One region of the Agrobacterium burrii genome, then DNA from elsewhere that is predicted to be linked to it. Evidence: predicted binding sites of a transcription regulator. Region 1 holds the regulator's gene; each other region holds the start of a gene.
What was found. Region 1 encodes LexA, which represses DNA repair genes until DNA is damaged. Its sites were predicted from a motif close to TGTTCNNNNTGTGTTCNG; they were not measured.
Positions count from the first base shown of each region.

Region 2: the regulator LexA is predicted to act here: its motif matches at 1,666-1,683, upstream of uvrA (excinuclease ABC subunit UvrA).
Region 3: the regulator LexA is predicted to act here: its motif matches at 2,084-2,101, upstream of JZX89_RS25010 (ATP-dependent helicase).
Region 4: the regulator LexA is predicted to act here: its motif matches at 2,716-2,733, upstream of JZX89_RS12300 (DNA recombination protein RmuC).

Region 1 covers NZ_JAFLNA010000001.1:425,626-431,534, forward strand. The annotation lists gene JZX89_RS02250 (ComEC/Rec2 family competence protein) at 1-1,912, shown strand, start outside; gene JZX89_RS02255 (glutathione S-transferase family protein) at 1,932-2,609, opposite strand; gene lexA (transcriptional repressor LexA) at 3,023-3,745, opposite strand; gene JZX89_RS02265 (VOC family protein) at 3,958-4,839, shown strand; gene kdsA (3-deoxy-8-phosphooctulonate synthase) at 4,839-5,684, shown strand; gene eno (phosphopyruvate hydratase) at 5,821-5,909, shown strand, end outside.
Region 2 covers NZ_JAFLNA010000001.1:569,186-575,094, forward strand. The annotation lists gene JZX89_RS02875 (CBS domain-containing protein) at 1-856, shown strand, start outside; gene JZX89_RS02880 (single-stranded DNA-binding protein) at 972-1,550, opposite strand; gene uvrA (excinuclease ABC subunit UvrA) at 1,816-4,737, shown strand; gene JZX89_RS02890 (DUF72 domain-containing protein) at 4,795-5,595, shown strand; gene JZX89_RS02895 (GNAT family N-acetyltransferase) at 5,786-5,909, shown strand, end outside.
Region 3 covers NZ_JAFLNA010000017.1:86,304-92,212, reverse strand. The annotation lists gene JZX89_RS25010 (ATP-dependent helicase) at 1-1,960, opposite strand, end outside; gene JZX89_RS25005 (carboxylesterase family protein) at 2,344-3,081, shown strand; gene JZX89_RS25000 (ABC transporter ATP-binding protein) at 3,170-3,907, opposite strand; gene JZX89_RS24995 (ABC transporter ATP-binding protein) at 3,904-4,749, opposite strand; gene JZX89_RS24990 (ABC transporter permease) at 4,736-5,635, opposite strand; gene JZX89_RS24985 (ABC transporter permease) at 5,632-5,909, opposite strand, start outside.
Region 4 covers NZ_JAFLNA010000005.1:294,829-300,737, reverse strand. The annotation lists gene JZX89_RS12320 (hypothetical protein) at 1-295, shown strand, start outside; gene truA (tRNA pseudouridine(38-40) synthase TruA) at 317-1,117, opposite strand; gene fmt (methionyl-tRNA formyltransferase) at 1,117-2,052, opposite strand; gene def (peptide deformylase) at 2,103-2,615, opposite strand; gene JZX89_RS12300 (DNA recombination protein RmuC) at 2,765-3,958, shown strand; gene JZX89_RS12295 (ribokinase) at 4,012-4,911, shown strand; gene trmB (tRNA (guanosine(46)-N7)-methyltransferase TrmB) at 4,924-5,622, opposite strand; gene metK (methionine adenosyltransferase) at 5,797-5,909, opposite strand, start outside.

The sequences.
Region 1 (5,909 bases):
GAAGAGGATTTCGCTGCTTGCCCGTGGGGGAGGTGAGCCGGTGGCGCTTGGCGCCACCATCAGCGGCAAGGCGCGGCTCTCGCCGCCATCCGGCCCCGCTTTGCCGGGGCTGAACGATTTCGCCTTCGCTTCCTATTTCAAAGGCATAGGCGCCACCGGATTTTTCTATAAGCCACCGCAGACACTTGTATCACCCAAGGGTGACATCAAGGCCGGAACGGGCTGGCTGGAATGGGCCGATAGGCGGCTTTACGGCCTGCGTAGCGCCATTGCCGAGCGCATCCGCAACACCATTGGCGGTGACGCCGGAGCTTTCGCCGCCTCCATCGTCACCGATGAGAGGCAGGCCATATCCGGCGAGACGATGGAGGCGCTGAGGCTCTCCGGCCTTGCCCATATCGTCGCCATATCCGGGCTTAACATGGCGCTTGCCGCCGGTATATTTTTCGTCGGTTTAAGACTTGCCTTCAGCCTGTTTCCCGCCTTTGCGCAGCGCTGGCCCGTCAAGAAGATTTCGGCTTTCGCAGCCCTCCTGATGACGCTCGCCTATTATCTGATTTCCGGTTTCGCTGTCTCCGCCGAGCGCGCCTGGCTGATGATGTCGGTGATGTTGATCGCGATTCTTTTTGATCAGCCGTCACTCAGCCTCAGGAATGTTGCTCTTTCGGCTCTGGTCATTCTTGTCTTTTCGCCCTCGGAAATTATGGGGCCGAGCTTCCAGATGTCGTTCGCCGCGACCATCGCGCTCGTATCCACCTATGCCTGGTGGAGCCGCCGGCACAACGATCGCGAGCGCCTTTTCATCGGCCGCAAACCGGCATGGATCACGGTGTTTCAAACGGCGGGCGCCGTCATTGGCGGCGTCATCACCACATCGCTGATTGGCGGCCTTTCGACGGCGATCTATTCGGCCGAGCATTTCCATCGTGTCACCACCTATGGACTTTTCGCCAATCTCGCCGCCATGCCGCTAATGTCGCTGATCGTCATGCCCTTCGGCCTGCTCGCCATGCTGCTGATGCCGTTCGGGCTCGATGCGCCGTTCCTGAAGGTTATGGGTTATGGCATGGCGCTCGTCATCGAAGTCGCCAATGAAGTGGCGTCCTGGGGCGGCAGCGCTGCAACGGGGCGGCCGCATGAGTGGTTTATCGGTCTCGGCTCGGCCGGCTTCCTGCTGCTGACCTTACTGCGCAGCCGACTTGCGCTGCTAGGTATTCCGCTTCTTGTCTTCGCTTTCGGCCTGTCGGCGGCCACGGCCTATCGCGATGTCCCGGATCTGCTCATTCACGAGGAGGGGGAACTGGTGGCGTTGCTGGAAGACGGCAAGGCCTATACGACAAAAACGCGACCGCAGGGCTTTGTATACGGCCAGTGGCAAAGGGCGCTGCTGCTGCCGGAACAGCCCGTGCCGCCGGTCATTCTTAAAGCGAATGCCGCAGTAACCAGTGTAGGCCTGACCACAAAATCAAAGCTCACGCCGGAAGAGATGAGGGTGGTGACGCGGCAGATGACGGCGGCGCTGAAAGATGCGGCACCCGGCGTCTTCACCTGCAGCAAAGGCATATGGTGCGTGGCGCGCGCCGGCAGTGGTGAATGGATTGTCGTTCTGGAAGACGGCCGGTTTGCTGGAAAAGCCTGCGACATCGCCGATATTGTCGTCGTTTCCCGCAGGACCTCGTTTTCACAATGCCGCTCAGGAGCGCTTCTGCTCAACCGCGATATATTGCGGCGCATTGGTTCAGTGGAAATAAACTTTGCCGGAAGCGATCAGTCTGCGGTCGTGGGACGGCTGCGTGCGGCGATTGCCGGGGCGGACAGGCCATGGAGCGAGCACCGCTATTACGACTGGAAAAGCGACCGTTTCGAATATGAGGTGCCGGAACCGGTCAGGCAGTTGCTGGCGTCGCAATAAACGCCGCCAGCATGGATCCTCAGACCTTCACACGCAGATCGGCAGTCAATTCACCAATGCCGCTGATTTCCTGTTCATGCGCCGCGTCGCGCCAGATCTCCTTCAATCCGGCTTCATACCATTCACGCATGGCGGGCAGGGCGAGCAGCCGATCGCAATAGGCTTTTGCCGCAGTCGAGAGCTCAGCGCCATAGGTCTGGAAACGGAACGCGACCGGGCAGAAGAAAGCATCGACCGCCGTGAATTTCTGACCGGCAAGATATGGGCCGCCGAATTTTGTCAGACCTTCGCTCCAGAGCACATCGATGCGCTTTATGTCTGCCGCAAGTCCAAGATCGCCATCCTTCGGCTTGACCCGAATACCGACTGACATCGGATAAAGATTGCGCAGCGAGGAAAAGCCGGCATGCATTTCACTCGCAGCCGAACGCGACCATGCACGTGCCTGCTTGTCGCTCGCCCAGACGCCCTGATGCCGTTCGGCGAGATATTCAGCGATAGACAGCGTTTCCCATATCGTCACGCCCTCATCGACAAGGCACGGCACCTTGCCGGTTGGCGAAAAGCTGGAAAAGGCGACGCCTTCGCCGAACGGAACAAGTTTCTCATCAAAAGCGATACCGAGCGTGCGCATCAACACCCACGGCCGCAGCGACCATGAGGAGTAGTTCTTGTTGGCGATATAAAGATCGTACATGGCTTATCTCCCGGATATGACGCGCATTTCTATACCTGTCGGGGCATGATGGAATATCGAAAATAATCAATGACACCCATAAATCGCGTTGATGAATGGCAGGGGCTTTGCACCGCGTGTCACCATTTGGCGGCAGCGCCAGGCCAGCCATATCCCTCAAGCGTAAACGACCTCACGCGACCAAAAGCCCACGGTATATGACGCAGTGGTGACAACACGCCGGAGAGAAGAGCGCGACAAGGATATCCATATGAGACTGGAACTGATCTCTACCAGACAGGTTGCGTCCGTCTGCGGGAAGGATAAGCTTTCCCGACACTCACATAGTCTGCCGAATTAGGAAATTGCCGTCATCTTCGACAGGGTTAGCCTCATGACGATGCCTGTTTCGAGAGGATGACGGCGAATTCAGATCAATGGTAACGACGTATAAGCCCGACCAGCTTGCCCTGAATTTTTACCCGATCAGGCCCGAAGATGCGGGTTTCATAAGCGGGGTTGGCTGCTTCAAGCGCGATGGAAGCACCCTTGCGGCGGAAGCGTTTCAACGTCGCTTCCTCATCATCCACCAGCGCTACGACGATATCGCCTGGATTGGCGGTATTGCTGTTGCGGATGATGACAGTATCGCCGTCGAAAATACCGGCCTCGATCATCGAATCGCCCTTGACCTCGAGCGCGTAATGTTCGCCCGAACCCAGCATGTCCACCGGCACGGCAACATCATGGGTGTTGTTCTGGATGGCGGAAATCGGCACGCCGGCGGCGATGCGGCCCATGACCGGCACGGTGACCGCCCCGCCGAGATCGTTGGCCGGAGCCTTTGGCGCTGGTGCGGGTTCCGGCGTCTTCGGTTTGCCAAGGCTGCCTTCGATGACGCTTGGCGAAAAGCCGCGTTGCGGCCTCGCGCCCGGCGTATAGGCCTCCGGAAGCTTGATGACTTCAAGCGCCCGCGCCCTGTTAGGTAGCCGGCGAATAAAACCGCGCTCTTCGAGGGCGGTAATCAGCCGGTGGATACCGGATTTGGAAGCAAGATCGAGTGCGTCCTTCATTTCATCGAAGGAGGGCGGCACGCCGGACTCTTTCATTCGTTCATGAATGAAGAGAAGCAATTCCTGCTGTTTGCGCGTGAGCATGAGGAAAACACCCTTGAGAATCGTCGTGGAGATCGTGAAACAAATACAGAACGAACACTATATGTTCCATATGTGTTCCGCAATCCCCTAAAATTTCGTGAAGCTGCTATCCGTTGTTTTGATGATTTGCCTGAAAGCACGAAATTGTGCTTTTCTGCCTTTCGGACCGTTCCGGCATCGCTATGCCGGATGTGAGAGCAGGAAGCAGGAAAATGACGAAAGCATACCGTGTCGACCATCTCGTTCTGCCTGTGGATGTCCTTGGCATTGCCGTTAATCGCCTTGGAAACCTTGGGTTTACGGTAGCACCAGCGGCTCTCCACCCTTTCGGCACGCAGAATGCCTGCGTTTTTTTCGCTGACGGCACCTATCTGGAACCTCTCGCAATTGCTAACCCGGCTAACTATAATGCCTCGATTGACCGGGGAAATGTGTTCACCGGGCGGGATCAGGCCTTCCGGAAACATGTCGCAGGGGAGGGATTTTCCGCTCTGGTCGCTGCAACACAGGACGCTCCTGGCGATCACGACCGATTCGTAGCCTCAGGCATTTCGGCCGGAAATGTCTTTGAATTTTCGCGGCCGGTCAAAATGCCTGATGGTTCGCAGAGCGAAGCGGCCTTCCGGCTGGCTTTTGCAGCCAGTGGTTCCGCTGCGGATTTCTTCCTGTTCAGTTGCCAGCGGTTGCAGGCCCTGCCGGGCGACCGTTCAGTGCTGGAGAGCCATGCCAATGGCGTTTCCGGCCTCAGCGAGATCGTCCTGTTTGCCGGTGGTGATGTGAATGCGGTGCGGCTGATCGAAACTGTTTTTGGCTGTGATGGCAAAGTGTCCCCGGATGGTGATGTGGTTTTCGCAACCGGCAATGCCCGCATAAGATTGACGCAAAATCCAGTCTTTGGCAGACATGCCTTTAATGCTCCCGAAGAGGGCGGCGATGGATTGCGCGGCGCAGGCATCGTCTTTTCCGTTCGCGATCTTGCCGTGACAGAAGCAGCACTTGCTGCTAATGGCGTGTCCTGCGCAGAAACGGGCGGCCGGCTGGTGGTGCCCGCAGCACCCGGTCAGGGCGTTGCCTTCGCCTTCGAGGAAAAATGATGAGCGTTACGAACAATCTCAAAGTCACCGCCGGCGATGGCGCCAGCAAGGTTTCCTTTTCCAATACCGAGCGTTTTTCGCTGATTGCCGGCCCCTGCCAGATGGAGAGCCGCGAACATGCCTTCATGATTGCGGGCGTGCTGAAGGAGCTTTGCGACAAGCTTGGAATAGGCCTCGTTTACAAATCCTCTTTCGACAAGGCGAACCGCACCTCGCTTTCCGGCAAGCGCGGCATAGGCCTTGACAACGCGATGCACGTTTTCGCCGATCTCAAGAAGGAATTCGGCTTTCCTGTTCTGACCGATATTCACACCGAGGAACAATGCGCCGTCGTCTCCGAAGTGGTGGATGTGCTGCAGATCCCGGCTTTTCTCAGCCGCCAGACCGATCTTCTCGTTGCCGCCGCCAAAACCGGCCGTGTCATCAACGTCAAGAAGGGCCAGTTCCTGGCGCCCTGGGACATGAAGAACGTGCTGGCCAAGCTCAATGAGAGCGGCAACCCGAATGTGCTCTTATGCGAGCGCGGTGCGTCCTTCGGTTACAACACGCTGGTCTCCGACATGCGCTCGCTGCCGATCATGGCGTCGCTCGGCGCGCCTGTCGTCTTCGACGCCACCCATTCGGTGCAGCAGCCGGGCGGGCAGGGCGGTTCGACGGGCGGTCAGCGCGAGTTCGTCGAGACGCTTTCGCGTGCGGCGGTCGCTGTCGGTGTCGCCGGCCTCTTCATCGAGACCCATGAGGACCCGGACAATGCACCATCCGACGGCCCCAACATGGTGCACCTGAAGGACATGCCGAAACTGCTGGAAAAGCTTCTGGCCTTCGACGCGATCACCAAAGCCTAAGGGGCTGGCGCGGTTTGTGCCAATCGATTTTAAATGGCGGGCGCTCCGTTTCTGCCGCCCGCCGTCATTGTAATTTCTTCGTCATCGTCTAAGACAGGCGACGGAAAATATCTGTTCCATTCCCAAGGGAGAGACCATGACTGCCATTACCGATATCATCGCGCGCGAAATCCTCGACAGCCGCGGCAACCCGACTGTTGAAGTCGATGTTTACCTCGAAGACGG
Region 2 (5,909 bases), 140 kb from region 1:
CTTCGCCAGCGCGCTCGCCATCAGTCTTGCCATCGCCGCCATGATGGCGTTGCGGTGCCTGCACCCGCCAAGCGGCGCGGTGGCGCTGACAGCCGTTCTCGGCGGCCCCGCCGTGCACGGCCTCGGCTATGGTTTCCTGCTCTGGCCGGTCGCCGGAAACTCGCTGATCCTGCTCGCTCTGGCGCTGGTCTATAACAATGCCACCGGCCGCGCCTATCCGCATGGTCTGAAGCTCGGAAAGGCCGCCCACGGCACGACGGATCCGACCCCCATCCAGAAAATCGGCTTCTCCTCCGCCGATCTCGACGAGGTGCTGAAGGAATACGACCAGGTTCTGGATATCGACCGCGACGAGCTGGAAACCATCCTGCGCAAGACAGAGCTGCGCTCCTGGCGTCGCCGTGCGCTGCATCTCGATTGCGCCAGCGTCATGTCGCGGGATGTGGTCGGCGTCGCCCCGGATGACAGCCTTCGCCATGCCCATGCGCTGATGCAGAGCCATCATTTCAAGGCGCTGCCCGTCACCAACGACAAAGCCGAAATCGTCGGCATCGTCACCCAGACGGATTTTCTGGAAAAGGCGAGCTGGAGAAACGGCCGACCCTCCATCGGCTTCCTGCAGCGGCTGCGCCTCATTCTGTCCGGCGCCAGCGCCCCCAACGATACCGTCAAGGACATCATGACCTCGCCGGTCAGAACCGTGCGGCCAGAAACGGCGATCGAGGAAGCAATTATCCGCTTTGCGGAAGAAGGACTGCACTACCTGCCTGTCATCGACGCCAACGGCAAGATGGTGGGCATAGTGTCGCAATCCGATGTCATGGTCGCGATGCTGGCGGACAAGGCCGCAGCATAAGAAGAACCTGCGATACCGTCACAATATGGGCTGCAAGCCCTTTGGTGAGCAGCCTGTGACAGGCAAAAACGATGGAAGCCGACACGCGCAGCCCGCTCCCACCATCGTCACGCGATCAGAACGGGATATCGTCGTCCATATCGTTGGAGAAGCCGCCGGAAGGCTGGCCACCGCCGCTGCGGGAAGAGCCGCCGCCACGTGCCGGCTGCTGGTCGTAACCGCCGCTGCTACCATAATCACCGCCGCCGCCGAAGTCGCCGCCGCCGCTGCGACCGCCACCGCCGCCGCCGCCGCCTTCACCGCGACCATCAAGCATCGTCAGCGTCGAGTTGAAGCCCTGCAATACGATTTCGGTCGAATAACGGTCGTTACCGGTCTGGTCCTGCCACTTTCGGGTCTGCAACTGGCCTTCGATATAGAGCTTGGCGCCCTTTTTGACATATTGCTCGACAACCTTGCACAGGCCTTCGTTGAAAACCACGACGGTGTGCCATTCGGTCTTTTCCTTGCGCTCGCCGCTGTTGCGGTCACGCCAGGTCTCCGAGGTGGCGATGCGCAGGTTGGCGATGGGGCGGCCATCCTGCGTCCGGCGAATTTCGGGATCGGCGCCGACGTTTCCGATCAGAATTACCTTGTTTACGCTACCAGCCATCTCGTCATCCTGTCCGCCGACCATCATGACCGGCAATTGCATTTCAAAAAATCCCGCACACAATAACCATCGTGGACGTCAAAAGGCACCGCAACGGCGGAACTATCCACAGCGAATAATCACGACCTTCGAAGGGCGAATATTGGCGCTTGCTATTTGTTCCTTTTTTGTTCTATTTAATCGCGAAATTCGAGTCAAGTGGGCTGAAAAGCTCCGACCGACAGGGAATAGACCTCGACACCCCCGGCTGCGTCACTACATAAGGACGCGCTGCCATCAAGCCCGTTAATTTTGTCCGAGCCTTGCCATGAGTGAACTGAAGACGATTTCCATCCGTGGTGCCCGCGAGCATAACCTCAAGGGTATCGATCTGGATCTGCCCCGCAACAAGCTGATCGTCATGACCGGACTTTCCGGCTCGGGCAAGTCGTCGCTTGCCTTCGATACGATTTATGCCGAGGGCCAGCGCCGTTATGTCGAAAGCCTTTCGGCCTATGCGCGCCAGTTCCTCGAAATGATGCAGAAGCCGGATGTCGACCGGATCGAGGGTCTGTCGCCGGCGATTTCCATCGAACAGAAGACCACCTCGAAGAACCCACGTTCCACGGTTGGCACGGTTACCGAAATCTACGACTATATGCGCCTGATGTTTGCGCGTGTCGGCGTGCCCTATTCGCCCGCTACGGGCCTGCCTATCGAGAGCCAGACCATCAGCCAGATGGTGGACCGCATCCTCGCCTTTGAGGAAGGCACCCGTCTTTATGTTCTCGCGCCGATCGTGCGCGGCCGCAAAGGCGAATATAAAAAGGAACTTGCCGAGCTGATGAAGAAGGGCTTCCAGCGCGTCAAGGTGGATGGCCAGTTCTACGAGATCGCTGACGTGCCTGCCCTCGACAAGAAATACAAACATGACATCGACGTGGTGGTTGACCGTGCGGTGGTGCGTCCGGACATGGCCGCGCGCCTTGCCGACAGTCTCGAGACCTGCCTCAAGCTCGCCGACGGGCTGGCTATCGCCGAATTCGCCGACAAGCCTTTGCCGCCGGAAGAAACCGCCGCCGGCGGCTCCGCCAACAAGTCGCTCAACGAAACCCATGAGCGGGTGCTGTTTTCAGAAAAATTCGCCTGCCCGGTCTCCGGCTTCACCATTCCGGAAATCGAGCCGCGGCTGTTTTCCTTCAACAATCCCTTCGGCGCCTGCCCCAGCTGCGATGGCCTCGGCTCGCAGCAGAAGGTCGATGAGAACCTGATTGTTCCCGAGCCGGCGCGCGCGCTGCGCGACGGTGCGATTGCCCCATGGGCCAAATCGTCTTCGCCCTATTACAATCAAACGCTGGAAGCGCTCGGCAAGGCCTTCGGTTTCAAGCTGTCGAGCAAGTGGTCGGACCTCTCCAAGGAGGCACAGCACGCCATTCTTCAGGGCACCGATGACAAGATCGAATTCAATTATCAGGACGGCGCGCGCTCTTATAAAACGTTGAAAAACTTCGAGGGCATCGTTCCCAATCTCGAGCGTCGGTGGAAAGAGACCGATAGCGCCTGGGCGCGCGAGGAAATCGAGCGTTATATGTCGGCAGCGCCCTGCCCGGCCTGCAACGGTTTTCGCCTCAAGCCGGAAGCGCTGGCCGTCAAGATCAATAAGCTGCATATCGGTGAAGTCACCCAGATGTCGATCCGCAAGGCGCGCGACTGGTTCGAGACGCTGCCGGAAAACCTCAACGCCAAGCAGAATGAGATCGCCGTCCGCATCCTCAAGGAGATCCGCGAACGCCTGCGCTTCCTCAATGATGTCGGACTGGATTATCTCAGCCTGTCGCGCAATTCCGGCACGCTTTCCGGCGGCGAAAGCCAGCGCATCCGGCTGGCCTCGCAGATCGGCTCGGGTCTTACCGGCGTTCTCTATGTTCTGGACGAGCCGTCGATCGGCCTGCACCAGCGCGACAATGCCCGCCTGCTCGAAACGCTGAAACACCTGCGCGATATTGGCAATACGGTGATCGTGGTCGAACATGACGAAGACGCCATTCTGACGGCGGATTATGTGGTCGATATCGGCCCGGCCGCCGGCATTCACGGCGGTCAGGTGATCGCCGAAGGCACACCGCAGGAGGTGATGGCCAATCCGAAATCACTAACCGGCAAATATCTCTCCGGCGAACTCGGCGTCGCCGTGCCGGCAGAGCGCCGCAAGCCCAAGAAGGGCCGCGAGATCAAGGTTTATGGCGCACGCGGCAATAATCTCCAGAATGTCACGGCGGCTATCCCGCTTGGCGTTTTCACCGCCGTGACCGGCGTTTCGGGTGGCGGCAAGTCCACTTTCCTGATCGAGACGCTTTATAAGTCGGCGGCACGCCGGGTGATGGGCGCGCGCGAAATCCCGGCCGAACACGACCGCATCGACGGTTTCGAATTCATCGACAAGGTGATCGATATCGACCAGTCGCCGATCGGCCGCACGCCGCGCTCCAACCCCGCCACCTATACCGGCGCCTTCACGCCGATCCGCGACTGGTTCGCCGGCCTGCCGGAGGCAAAGGCGCGCGGCTACGCGCCGGGCCGTTTCTCCTTCAACGTCAAGGGCGGCCGCTGCGAAGCCTGCCAGGGCGACGGCGTCATCAAGATCGAGATGCACTTCCTGCCCGACGTCTATGTCACCTGCGACGTCTGCCACGGCAAGCGTTACAATCGCGAGACGCTGGACGTGACTTTCAAGAGCAAGTCCATCGCCGACGTGCTGGATATGACGGTGGAAGAAGGCGTGGAATTCTTCGCCGCCGTGCCGGCAGTGCGCGACAAGCTGCAGGCTTTGTTCGATGTCGGCCTCGGTTACATCAAGGTCGGCCAGCAAGCCAACACGCTTTCCGGCGGCGAGGCGCAGCGCGTCAAGCTCGCCAAGGAACTGTCGAAACGCTCGACAGGCCGCACGCTCTACATTCTCGATGAACCAACGACGGGCCTGCACTTCCACGACGTCAACAAGCTGCTGGAAATGCTGCAGGCACTGGTGGACCAGGGCAATTCCGTCGTGGTGATCGAACACAACCTCGAAGTCATCAAGACAGCCGACTGGATCATCGACATCGGCCCCGAGGGCGGCACGGGTGGCGGCGAAATCGTGGCGACCGGCACGCCGGAAGATATTGTCAAGGTCGAGCGCTCCTACACCGGTCATTTCCTGAAGGAACTTCTGGAACGCCGGCCGGCCGGGAAACGCGAGGCTGCGGAGTAATCCGCAGTCTTTCACAGCAAAGGTCGAATGGGCCAAAGGCCGGAGGAGGAACAGCATATGTCGACATCAGGCACGATCCGCACCGGTATCGGCGGTTGGACCTTCGAGCCCTGGGAAGGCACGTTTTATCCGGAAAAACTGCCGAAGAAGCGCCAGCTCGAACATGCCAGCCGGCAAATGACGGCAATCGAGGTGAACGGCACCTACTACAGCAGTCAGAAACCCGCGACCTTCGCCAAATGGGCCTCCGAAGTGCCTGACGATTTCATCTTCTCCCTGAAGGCCAGCCGCTTTGTCACCAACCGCAAGGTTCTGGCCGAAGCGGGTGAATCGATGACGAAATTTTTGACTCAAGGGCTGACGGAGCTTGGCTCTCACCTCGGCCCGATCCTCTGGCAATTTGCGCCGACGAAGAAATTCGATGCGGAGGATTTCGGTGCCTTTCTGGCGCTCCTGCCGGAAAAGCAGGATGGTATCCGGCTTCGCCATGTGGTCGAAGTGCGCAACCCGACATTTCAGGTGCCGGAATTCATCGATCTTATCGCCAGACACAAGGTCGCCGTCGTCTGCGCCGATCACCACGATTATCCGATGCTGCCGGATGTGACGGCCGACTTCGTTTATTGCCGCCTGCAAAAAGGCGAAGACGACATCGCCACCTGCTATCCGAAGGCCGAGATCGGCCATTGGGCAAAACGGGTCAAGACCTATGCGGCGGGCGGTGTACCTGATGATCTGCCGCTGATCGCGCCCGAGCGGAAAGCGGAAAAGACACCGCGCGACGTTTTCGCCTTTTTCATCACCGGCGGCAAGGTCAATGCGCCCAACGGTGCGCAGGAATTGCAAAAGGCTGTCTGAGTGATGCGGTGACACTGAACACCGGATGTTGCAGCCTCACCCGGCAGGTCGTCATGTCGGAAAACATTCGATATCCGGAGAATGAATAGCCTGCGTCTCACTCCCGTCATCTCACCCCGGCAAGAATGCCGATGATCGCCCAAGACGTTTCGTCGGCAAAAGGCTGTCGTCTTTAGAAGATTGAGCGGGTATGGATATGATCGAGACGGAACGTTTACGCCTGCGCCATTGGCGGGACGATCATTTTGACGCCTTCGCTGCAATGCAGACCGATCCGCAGGTGATGGCCGATCAGGGCGGGCCGGCGGACGAGG
Region 3 (5,909 bases), on a different contig from region 1:
ATTGCAGCAGGGTTGCCGGTATGAAGCGGGTTCTTGAGGCGTAGACATGCCGGTCGCCCTGCTGGCTCTGGCCGCCGGTGAAGAAGCGTTGTGGCGTGATCAGCGACAGGCCGTCCTTGGCGCGGGTCATCGCGACATAGAGCAGCCGTCGCTCTTCCTCCAGTTCCTGGGTGGTGCCGACGCCAAGGTCGGACGGGATGCAGCCATCGATGACGTTGAGGATGAAGACGGAACGCCATTCCTGGCCTTTTGCCGAATGGATGGTCGACAGGGTCAGGTAATCCTCGTCAAGCAGCGGCACGCCCGCCTGATCGCTGGTGGCGTCAGGCGGATCAAGTGTCAGCTCGGTCAAAAATCGTTCGCGGGAGGGATAACCGCTGGCGATCTGCTCGAGCTGCAGCAGATCGGCCTTGCGGCTATCGGCATCTTCATGGATGCGTTCGAGATGGGGCTCGTACCATAGCCTTGCCTGCCCGATTTCGCCCGGCCAGCCGTTTTGGCCACGCCGCAGCCCCACCAGCATTTGCGTGAAAGCCGTCCAGTCATCGCCAGTCTTCGGCGGCGGCGGAATTTCGGCAAGGGCAAGCAGCGGCTCGGGGTCTGCCGCGATCGTATCGAGAATGTTGCCGGCTTTCTTCGGTCCGATGCCGGGCAGCATCTGCAGCAGCCGGAAGCCGGCGACACGGTCGCGCGGGTTCTGCGCGAAACGGAGGACCGCCAGCATGTCCTTCACATGGGCGCTGTCGAGGAATTTCAGGCCGCCGAATTTGACGAAGGGGATGTTGCGGCGGGTCAGTTCCACCTCGAGCGGGCCGCTGTGGCTGGAGGTGCGAAACAGCACGGCCTGCTGTTTCAGCGTCATACCGGTCTCGCGATTGGCAAGGACCTGATCGATAATGAAATTCGCCTGTTCGGTTTCATCCTTCACCGTCACCAGCTTCGGGCGTTCGAGCGACTGCCGCTCCGTCCACAGGTTTTTGGTGAAACGCTCACGCGCCAGATCGATGACGCCATTGGCGGCGGCAAGAATTGGCTGCGTTGAGCGATAGTTGCGATCAAGCGTGATGATATCCGCCGCCGGGCTGAACGATGCCGGAAAATCGAGGATGTTGCGCACCGTCGCAGCGCGGAACGAATAGATCGACTGCGCATCGTCACCCACCACCGTCAACCCGCGGCCACCGGGTTTGAGCGCCATCAACACCGAGGCCTGCAGCCGGTTGGTATCCTGATATTCGTCGACCATCACATGGTCGAAACGGTTGCCAATATCGTCTGCCAGAATGGGGTCGCTCACCATCTGCGCCCAATAGAGCAGAAGATCGTCGTAATCGAGCACGTTCTGAACCTGCTTGGACTCGACATAGGCCGCGAATAGTTGCTTGAGTTCGCTCTCCCAGTTGGCGACCCAAGGATAATGCTGGCGCAGGATTTCCTTCAACGCCGTCTGTGAATTCACCGCGCGCGAATAGATCGCAAGGCATGTTCCCTTGGTCGGGAAGCGGCTTTCGGTCTTGGAAAAGCCGAGTTCGTGCCGGGCGAGGTTCATCAGGTCGGCGCTGTCTTCACGGTCGTGGATGGTGAAATCGATATTGAGGCCGATCTGTTCGGCATAGATGCGCAACAGGCGGGCGCCGATGCCATGAAACGTGCCGGACCATGCCAGCGCATCGGTCAGAGCGCCTGAATTGCTGCCGAGAACATGTTTGCAGATACGCTCGACACGCCGCGACATTTCCGAGGCCGCACGTCTGGAAAACGTCATCAGCAGGATGCGGCGGGGATCGGCGCCGTTGACGATCAGATGCGCGACACGATGGGCGAGCGTATTGGTCTTGCCGGAACCGGCGCCGGCAATGATCAAGAGCGGTCCGGCCGTCTGTCCTTCTGTCAGCCCGACGCCGTGTTCCACGGCCTTACGTTGCTGTTCGTTCAACTTGTCCAGATAGGCAACCGCCATGCCTGCAATCCTTGATATGTGGTTGTCTGTCCGTGGATAGCGGTGGAAATGGCCAGCCGTCGAGGCATCGGCTGGCCATTTCCACCGTTCCTGCAATGATTAGCAAAGACTCAAACACCAATCCAGAACAAATAATGAACGCCCCGACTTGGTAATCCAGGCCGATATGTCGGCCCGGGTGGCGATGGGTCGAGAGGATCTGATTTTCCCATCACGATAAGAATAGTAATGAGGAAAATCTCGTACTTAATTGAAATATATAATCATTTATTGTCGTTTCTTTCGCGTTAGCGGTTTCGACTTGGAAAGGCTTGAACCAGGCCGGAGGCTTGCGAGTTCAATCATCGGCCTCGGGAATGAGGTCTGTCTGTTGGGAGGACTAAATGAAAAATCTGAAATTCTGCCTGATCGCCGTAGCTGCCCTTGCCACCTCGACATTTGCCTCGGCCGAGCAGAAAGCCGTGAAATCCGATGTCACAATCGCCTCTGACATCAATTACCTGCTCTACACCCCGAAGGACTATGCCGGTTCGGAAAAGACTTACCCTCTCGTTGTCTGGCTGCATGGCGGTGATCAGGGTGGCAGTGATGTCGAAAAGCTGCGGACAAGCGGTCTGCCGAAAATGATCGAAGAGGGGCGTGATTTTCCTTTTCTGGTGTTCTCGCCGCAAAACCCCAGTGAGGAGCTGCTTTACCCGATCGAGCGTGTCGCAGCCGCTCTTCAGTCGGTGGTGGCCGATCATCGGGTAGACCGCAGCCGCATCTACCTGATCGGCTATAGCCGGGGTGGATTTGGGGCGTGGTCAATGGCCGAACAGTTTCCGGAAGCTTTTGCGGCTGTCGTGCCGATCGCCGGCGGCGGTATCCGGCATTATCTCAACCGCACCAATGAAAAGACCGCCTTCTGGGCTTTTCATGGTGCAAATGACGAGGTGATACCGTTGTCCGACACCGTGGTTCTCGTTCAACGCCTTCAGGAGTTGAAACGCAATGTTCGGCTCACCGTGTTCGAGGATACGAACCACCAGGCGGTGGAGGGAAAAGTGCTTAAGGATGAGGCGATGTGGACCTGGCTTCTCGAACAGAAGCTCGCTGAGGTCAAAGCGCCGTCTTCTCCCTGAGTTTCACCGGATTGCTGATTGAGCCAATCACAAACAAAGCCGCCCGGCGCTTCCGCCGGACGGTTGTCTCTAGAGGCTGGATGTTGATCTAAAGGAAACTGCTTTCGAACAGTTCGCCTGAATAGGCCGCGTGGGTAACGCCCGCTTCAAGGTCGGCCCTGGTCAACTCATCGACGAAAACGCCGTTCTGCATTACGAGAACGCGGTCGCACATATGGGCGATGACCGCGAGATCGTGGCTGACGAGAACGAAGGTGAGGTCGCGTTCCTCGCGCTGATCGGCAAGCAGGTTGAGGATTTCCGCCTGAATGGACACGTCGAGCGCGGATGTCGGCTCATCGAGCAGCAGGATCGGCGGTTCGAGGATCAGCGCGCGGGCGATTGCCACACGCTGGCGCTGGCCTCCGGACAGTTCATGCGGAAACCGCTCGGCGAAATGTGCGGGCAGGCCGACCTGTTGCAGGGCATCAGGGACTTTCGACCAGCCATCGCCGAGCCCCATCGCGCGGATGGGTTCGGCCAGAGCCCGGCCGATGCGATGGCGCGGGTGCAGTGAACCGTAAGGGTCCTGAAACACCATCTGCGCCAGCTTCAGTTCTTCGCGGCTTCGCACCTTACCGACCGGCTTGCCGTCGAAGCCGATCGATCCGGTCCAGACCGATTCCAGACCCGCAAGCGACCGCAGCAATGTCGATTTGCCGCAACCGCTTTCGCCGACGATACCGAGCGTTTCACCCTTGTTGACCTTGAGGCTGACGCCGCGAACGACGTGATTGCGGTTTTCCTTCGCGCCATAGACAACGTCGAGCTTGTCTACCGTGATCATCGCATCACCTCCGCATCGATTGCCTGTCGGTCCAGTACCTTGAGACGCCTGACCGGATTGCGGGGATCGGGCATCGCCGCGATCAGGCCGCGTGTATAGGGATGTTGCGCATCTTCCAGCTTGGTCAGCGTTTCCACCACGCGCCCGCCATACATGACCAGCACCCGTTCGCAGAAGGCGGCAACCATGCGGATGTCATGGCTGATGAGAATGAGGCCCGAATTGTTTTCACGCACCATCTCGTCCAGAAGCAGGAGCACATCCTTGCGGACGCTGACATCGAGAGCCGAGGTCGGCTCGTCGGCGATAACGAGCTTCGGTTTGGCGAGCAGCATCATGGCGATCATCACGCGTTGCCCCATGCCGCCGGAAATCTGGTGTGGGTAAAGCCCCATCACACGGTCCGGATCATTGATACGCACGCGTATCAGCATATCCCGCGCTGCGTTTCTCGCTGCCTTGCCGGAGAGAGCCAGATGCAGTTCGGCCGCTTCCGCCACCTGTTTTCCAATCGGCAGGACCGGATTGAGCGAATAACGCGGGTCCTGCATGATCAACGCCATTTCGCTGCCGCGGATCGCGCCCATCTGGCGTTCGGATCTGGTAAGCAGCGGTTCGGAGAGGAAATCCATGCGCTCCGCCGTCACGGTGGCGCTTTTTGGCAGAAGCCGCATGGCGGCGCGGCCGGTCGTGGACTTGCCGGAGCCGGACTCGCCGACGATGCCGACACGCTCGCGCCCGACGTCGAAGTTGACATTGGAAACGGCGGGAATGGAGTTGCGGCCAAAGCGAACGTTGAGGTCGCGGACCGAGAGAATGGGGGAGCTATCAGGAACGGGCATGGCGCGGATCCAGCAGGTCTCGCAGCGTATCGCCGGCGATGTTGAAGGCAAGGCTCGTCAGCAGGATGGCGATGCCGGGCATGACGGCAACCCACCAGTAGTCGAGCATGAATTTACGGCCGCTGGAGATCATCGCTCCCCATTCCGGCAGCGGCGGCTGAGCGCCCAGACCGAGGAAGCCAAGCGAAGCGGCAGTGAGGATGATGCCAGCCATGTTCAGTGTCAGGCGGACGATGACCGAAGGAATGCACATCGGCGCAATGTATAAAAACAGGATACGCAGCGGCGAGGCGCCATAAAGGCGCGCGGCGGCGACATAGTCTGTATTGCGCACGACGAGAGCTTCGGCGCGGGCGAGACGCGCGATTGGCGGCCAGGCGGTCAGCGAGATCGCGATGATCGCCGTGCCGAGACCCGCACCCATGGCGGCCGCAAAGGCAAGCGCCAGCACGAGCGATGGGAAGGACAGAACGATATCGGTGGCGCGCATCAGGATCGCGTCGGTTCTGCCGCCGAAGAAACCGGCCATGACGCCAATCGCCAAGCCGATGGGGCCGACGATAACCGAGACCGACAAGACGGTCTGGATGGTGATGCGGGTGCCATAGACAAGCCGGCTGAAAATATCCCGGCCGAATTCGTCGGTTCCGGCCAGATGCAGCCAGCTGGGCGGCTGAAGCGCATTGTCGAGCGCTTGGCGCGCCGGATCGAATGGCGCAATGAGCGGTGCGAAAATCGCGACGAGAACCAGGATGGCAAGGATGGCAAAACCGAACATTCCAAGCGGCTCGTCACCGAGCTTTCTGAGTGTCCGGAACGTCGTTGTGGATATCCGCGACAGGGCGCTGCGGCCATGAACAGTATTATTCTGGGTGATATCGGTCATCGAGCGACCTCCCGTGTGCGCGGGTCGAGCGTGGTATAGGCCACGTCTGCCAGGAAGTTGAGCATCATGAAGATGAAGCCGATGACGATGGTGGCCGCGAGAATGGCATTCATGTCACCGATGAGCAGGGCGTTCGTCATATATTGGCCGATGCCCGGCCAGGAGAAGACGATTTCCGTCACCACGGCACCTTCGAGAAGGTTGCCATAGGAGATGGCGAGAACGGTGATGAGCTGTACGGCGATGTTGGGCAGCACGTGACGGGTGATCGTGC
Region 4 (5,909 bases), on a different contig from region 1:
CGCACGGGAAAAATTCGCGCCACTCGTCACCACCATGAACTGGCTGTCGCTGCCGTTTTCCTATGCCTATGCGGTTCTGATCCTGATCGCATTCTTCCTGCCGCCCTTACAGGGGCTGATCGCCATTCTGTGGCTGGCGCTGCTCCTGTCGCTGGTCTTCGCCTTTTCGCGGATCGTGCGGTTTTTCATCCGCGACCAGTCGCTGCTCGCCTCGGCCATCGTCATGACACTGCTCGTTCCCGCCATGCTTCTGTCGGAGGCGCTGCAGCGTTTTCTCGGCGTTTATCCGGCCTGAGCATTGAGATGGACTTCCAAGTCAGTCTGCGTCCTCGGCCGTTTCGACTTTTGAATAGACACGCGGCGGAATGACATCAGGATAATCAACCTGCATGAAATAAAGACCGTCCGGCGGGGCGACAGGGCCGCAGGCCTTGCGATCCCGTGCCTCCAGTGCCGCGCGCACATCCTCCGGTGTCATGGCGCCTTCACCGGCCATTTTCAGCGTACCGGCGAAAGAGCGGATTTGGTTATGCAGGAAACTCTGCGCCGTCGCGCGGATTTCGATGAGGTCGCCGTTGCGCGTCACATCCAGCCGGTCGAGTGTCCGGATCGGGCTGTTCGCCTGGCAATGAACCGAGCGAAAGGTGGTGAAATCATGTCGGCCGACGAGCATCTGCGCAGCTGCATGCATGCGCTCATGGTCCATGTCTTTCGACACCCACCATGCGCGTTTGTGCTCCAGCGCCAGCCGAGCCTTCCGGCAGATGATGCGATAGAGATAATGGCGGCGGGTGGCGGAAAAACGGGCGTCGAAATCTTCCGTCACGGCAGCGACGTCGAGAACCGAAACGGCCTCTTTCGCCATGGCCAGATGAGCGTTGATAGCATTGCGAAGCTTATACGGCTCCCAATCGCGCGAAAGATCGGCATGGGCCACCTGCCCGACAGCGTGTACGCCGGAATCGGTGCGACCCGCGCCGCGAATGGAAACGGTCTCCCCGGTCAGCGAGCGGATCGCTGCCTCTAGCGCGCCTTGAACAGAGGGGCCGTTCTCCTGTCTCTGCCAGCCGAAATAGGGTGAGCCGTCATATTCGACGGTCATGCGGAAACGTGGCATCAGCCAAGCCTCGTTGTGGGGGGAACCGGCGTGCCGCGAACGAAATCGGCAGCCGACAGCGGCTTGCCCCCCGCCTTCTGCAAGCGGGTGAGCCGCACCGCACCGCTGCCGCAGGCGATGGTGAGAGCGTCGTCGAGCACCGCGCCCGCTTCCCCCATGCCGCTCGCCAGTTCGGAGGCCAGAACCTTCACGCGCTCCGCCTTGCCGCCGATTTTCATCTCCAGCCACGCGCCCGGAAAAGGCGAAAGGCTGCGAATATGATTATGCACATCCTGTGCCGGCCGGGAAAAATTAATCCGGGTCTCGCCCTTGTCAATCTTGGAAGCGTAAACAACGCCCTCTTCCGCCTGTGTGACGAGGGGCAGGTCGTCTGCTTCCAGTCTGTCCATCGCCTGCCGCATCAGCCGCGCGCCGGCGAGCATGAGACTGTCGTGCAATTCGCCGGCGGTCATGTTCTCGCCGATCGCAACCTTCGCCGTCAGTGCGACGGGGCCGGTATCCAGCCCCTTTTCCATTTTCATGACCATCATGCCGGTCTCGGCATCGCCAGCCATGATCGCCCGCTGGATGGGCGCGGCACCCCGCCAGCGCGGCAGCAACGAGGCGTGGCCATTGTAGCAGCCAAGGCGCGTGCCGGAGAGGATCGCTTCGGGCAGGAGCAGGCCGTAAGCCACGACGACCGCGACATCGGCGTTGAAGTCCCGGAACTGCTGGCGATCTTCTTCCGCCTTGAAATTCACCGGCGTCAGAACGGGAAGCCCCAGCAATTCGGCAGCCTGATGCACCGGCGACTTCTGCAGGTCGAGGCCACGGCGACCACCGGGACGCGGCGGCTGCGTATAAACGGCAACGACCTCGTGACCCGCTTCCACCAATGCACGTAAGGTCGGAACGGAAAAATCCGGTGTACCCATGAAGATGATGCGAAGAGCCATCGTCGCCCCCTGCCCTTTCTGCCGTTCCGTCTCATGCTAAGGAGGACGAATCAGACCTTTGCGCGGGCCGCTTTGGTGAATTTCTTGATGACCATGTCGCGCTTCAACCGCGAAATATGGTCGATGAACAGAACACCGTTCAGGTGATCGATCTCGTGCTGCAAACAAGTCGCCAAAAGACCATCCGCCTCGACAGTCACCTGCTTGCCGTCACGACCGACATATCGGACCGTCAGCGCCGCAGGACGCTCCACTTCGGCGTAATAATCGGGAATGGAAAGGCAGCCTTCCTCATAGGTCGAAATATCATCCGACACCTTGAGGATTTCCGGATTGATGAAGACGACGGGGGTCTTTTCTTCACCTTCACGCGCAACGTCGATCACCAGCATCCGCCGCGCAACGCCGACCTGAATGGCGGCAAGACCAATGCCCGGCGCGTCATACATGGTTTCCAGCATGTCGTCGGCGAGACGCAGCACTTCGGCATCCACCTGTTCGATGGGTTTCGATTGCTGGCGCAGCACGGGATCGGGCAAAATGATAAGCGGTTTGATAGTCATGGCTTCCCATAACGTATCTCTTGCGCGGAGGAAATAAAAAACACGAGCGGTCAAACTGCGCCGGGCTTCCGCTCTCCCGGACTCATTTCCGCCGCAGGAATGTTCTTGTTTTGATCTTACGAATCACAAGAAATCTGCTAGATTTAATCATGAGCATAGATTTATCCGTTCTCCTCGATCCAGCATTGCGGGCCGGTTCCGTCGATATCAGCTTCGGCGCGCTGCTCGCGGCTCTGGTTTTCGGTCTGACGATCACATGGTTGATCACGTCAAACCGCGTGAAAAAGCCGGGAGCCGATGGTGAAATCTCCGATCTGCTGAAAACCCAGTCCGAACTGCACGGCCGTATCGCCGCCATGGCGGAGACGCTTGGCACACGCCAGACCGAGATGAGCCAGACGCTGAACCAGCGTCTCGACGGCATGTCGCAGCGGCTGGGCGAAACGTTGACGGAACAGACACGATCAACACACGAAAATCTCAGCCGCCTGCAGGAACGCCTCGCGGTCATCGATGCCGCACAGGGCAATATTCAGGATCTGGCCAAGGATGTCGTCGGGCTGCAGGCGATCCTCTCCAACAAACAGACCCGCGGAGCTTTCGGACAGGCGCGCATGGAAGCACTGATCGCCGATGCCCTCCCCGCCGGCGCTTTCCAGCTTCAGCCGACGCTTTCGAACGGTTACCGGCCGGATTGCACGATCAAGATGCCGAATAATGCACCATCCCTCGTCATCGACGCCAAGTTTCCGCTGGAAGCGTGGAACGCACTGAAAGCAGATGAATCGCCGGACGCCAAACGCGCCGCCACCCAGCAATTCCGCCGCGATATGGAAGTGCATATTCGCGACGTGGCGGAGAAATATCTCATTCGCGGCGAGACGCAGGATACGGCCTTCATCTTCGTACCCTCCGAATCAATCTTCGCCGATATTCACCAGCATTTCGAATATCTGGTGCAGCGCGCCCACCGTGCCCGCGTCGTCATCGTTTCGCCGTCGCTTCTGATGCTGTCGGTGCAGGTCATCCAGTCGGTACTGAAAGATCAGCGCATGCGGGAGCAGGCGCATCTCATTCAGGGCGAAGTGGCGCTGCTGATGGACGATGTGCGGCGGCTGGACGACCGGACACGCAAGCTGCAGGCCCATTTCGGGCTGGCGCAGAAGGACGTCGACATGATGCTGATTTCCTCCGACAAAGTGTTGGCGCGCGGCCAGAAGATTGAAGGCCTCGATTTTTCTCCGACGGAGAAAGAAGCTTCACATGGAGAAATCGAGCAGGCGCGTCGCTTTGCGGAGAACAGAGCCGGTGCGGCAAAGTTGCGGGTGGTTGACGACGAGTGATCGTCTCGGGCAAAGTCGCCGCCTTGCTTGAATTTCATACGGACACGCCGCCCATGATTACTGTTTTTGGCTCCATCAACATGGACCTCATCGCCACCGCCAAGCGCCTTCCCAAGCCCGGTGAAACCGTGACGGGAGAGAGCTTCTCCACCGCGGCGGGCGGAAAGGGAGCCAATCAGGCGCTTGCCGCAAAGCGGGCAGGCGCCACGGTCAAAATGGCTGGCGCTGCGGGCGACGATACGTTTGCCGCACCGGCACTGACCTTGCTGCGTGATGCCGGGACCGACCTCTCGCTCGTCAAGGCCGCGCCCGGCCCGACCGGTACGGCGATGATCCTTATCGGTGAAGGCGGGGAAAACATGATCTCGGTCATTCCTGCCGCCAATGGCGAAGTTTCCGCATCCGACGCAGCAAAGGTCGTGGCGGAGATGTCGGCGGGCGATATTCTGATGCTGCAGTTCGAGATACCAGCGCCTGCCATCGAAGCCGCACTGGCGGCCGCAAAGGCGAAACGCATCACCACCGTCATCAATACCGCGCCGCTGACCGCCGACGGACCACGCCTCGCTGGCCTTGCAGATATCGTCATCGCCAATGAAACCGAGTTCGAGCTGCTGATCGGCAAGAACGGGCTTTCCGATTCGGAGCGGCAAAACGAACTCAAGGCCCTGCATGAGAAGACCGGCCAGACATTGATCGTGACGCTTGGTGCGGACGGCGTCATCGCCATTCGCAATAGCAAGCTTTACCGGGCGGCCGGTCTGAAAATCGTGCCAGTCGATACGGTTGGCGCGGGCGATACCTTCTGCGGTTATCTCGCCGCCAGCCTCGATCAGGGCATGGATTTCGAAAAGGCGCTGAAGCGCGCCGCTGTCGCGGGTTCGCTCGCCTGCACCCGCGCCGGCGCCCAGCCTTCCATTCCGCTTGCGGCGGAAGTGGATGCGAATATCTGAGACTTCAGCCGCTCAGCGACGAATAAAAGTGAGATAGGCCGAGCTGCGGCCTTCTCTTTTCGCCTTGTTCTCATAACGCGTCCCGGGCCAGTTGGCATAGGGCGTGCGCCAGTCGTCAGCGCTCGTCGCCGTCCATTCGAAACCACCATGGCGAGCGCAATGCTGCAGCGTCCAGTTGACGTAGGTATCGATATCCGATGCGAAGCAGAACTTGCCGCCGGGTTTCAGCACCCGGTAGAAGCGGGCGAGATTGACGTCGGAGACGAAACGGCGTTTCCAGTGCTTCTTCTTCGGCCATGGGTCGGGATAGAGAAGATCGATGTGATCGATCGACCCCTCCGGCAACCAGTCCAGCAGTTGCGTCGCGTCATCATCGTAAAGGCGGATATTCATCAATTCGCCTTCGCGCACGCTTGCCAAGAGCTTGGCCATGGAATTGACGAATGGTTCGACCCCGATGAAACCCGTCTCCGGGTTCTCAACCGCACGATGGGCAAGATGCTCACCGCCGCCGAAACCGATCTCAAGACGGACAGATTTCACATCCGCCGGAAAGAGAGCCACGAGATTCTGCGGTGGCGCGCTCTCCAGATCGATTTTCAGCAAAGGCAGCAGGTTTTCGATCGTGTCGATTTGCTGGTTGCGCAAAGGCTTGCCCTTGCGTCTGCCAAAAAACGCTTCCGTTGCGCGTGAGCGCCGCTCTTCCGTCATCTCATACTCTCAAGAACAAATAGACTTAACCCGCACAGAGCCACGTGAATGGCCGCTGTGCGGGTTACAAATGGTGCAAACGGTATCTCTCAATCGCCGTCGAATGACAAGGCTTGGAACAAGCCCCCGCATTTTCCGGACGTAAAACCGCGATGCACTTTTACTGGAAATGCTTCAAGCGCTCAAAGCTTCCTTGAGCGGCTTTACCAGATCGAGCTTCTCCCAGGAGAAGGAGCCGTCACGGCCGGCCTTGCGGCCGAAATGGCCGTAAGAGGACGTCTTGGCAT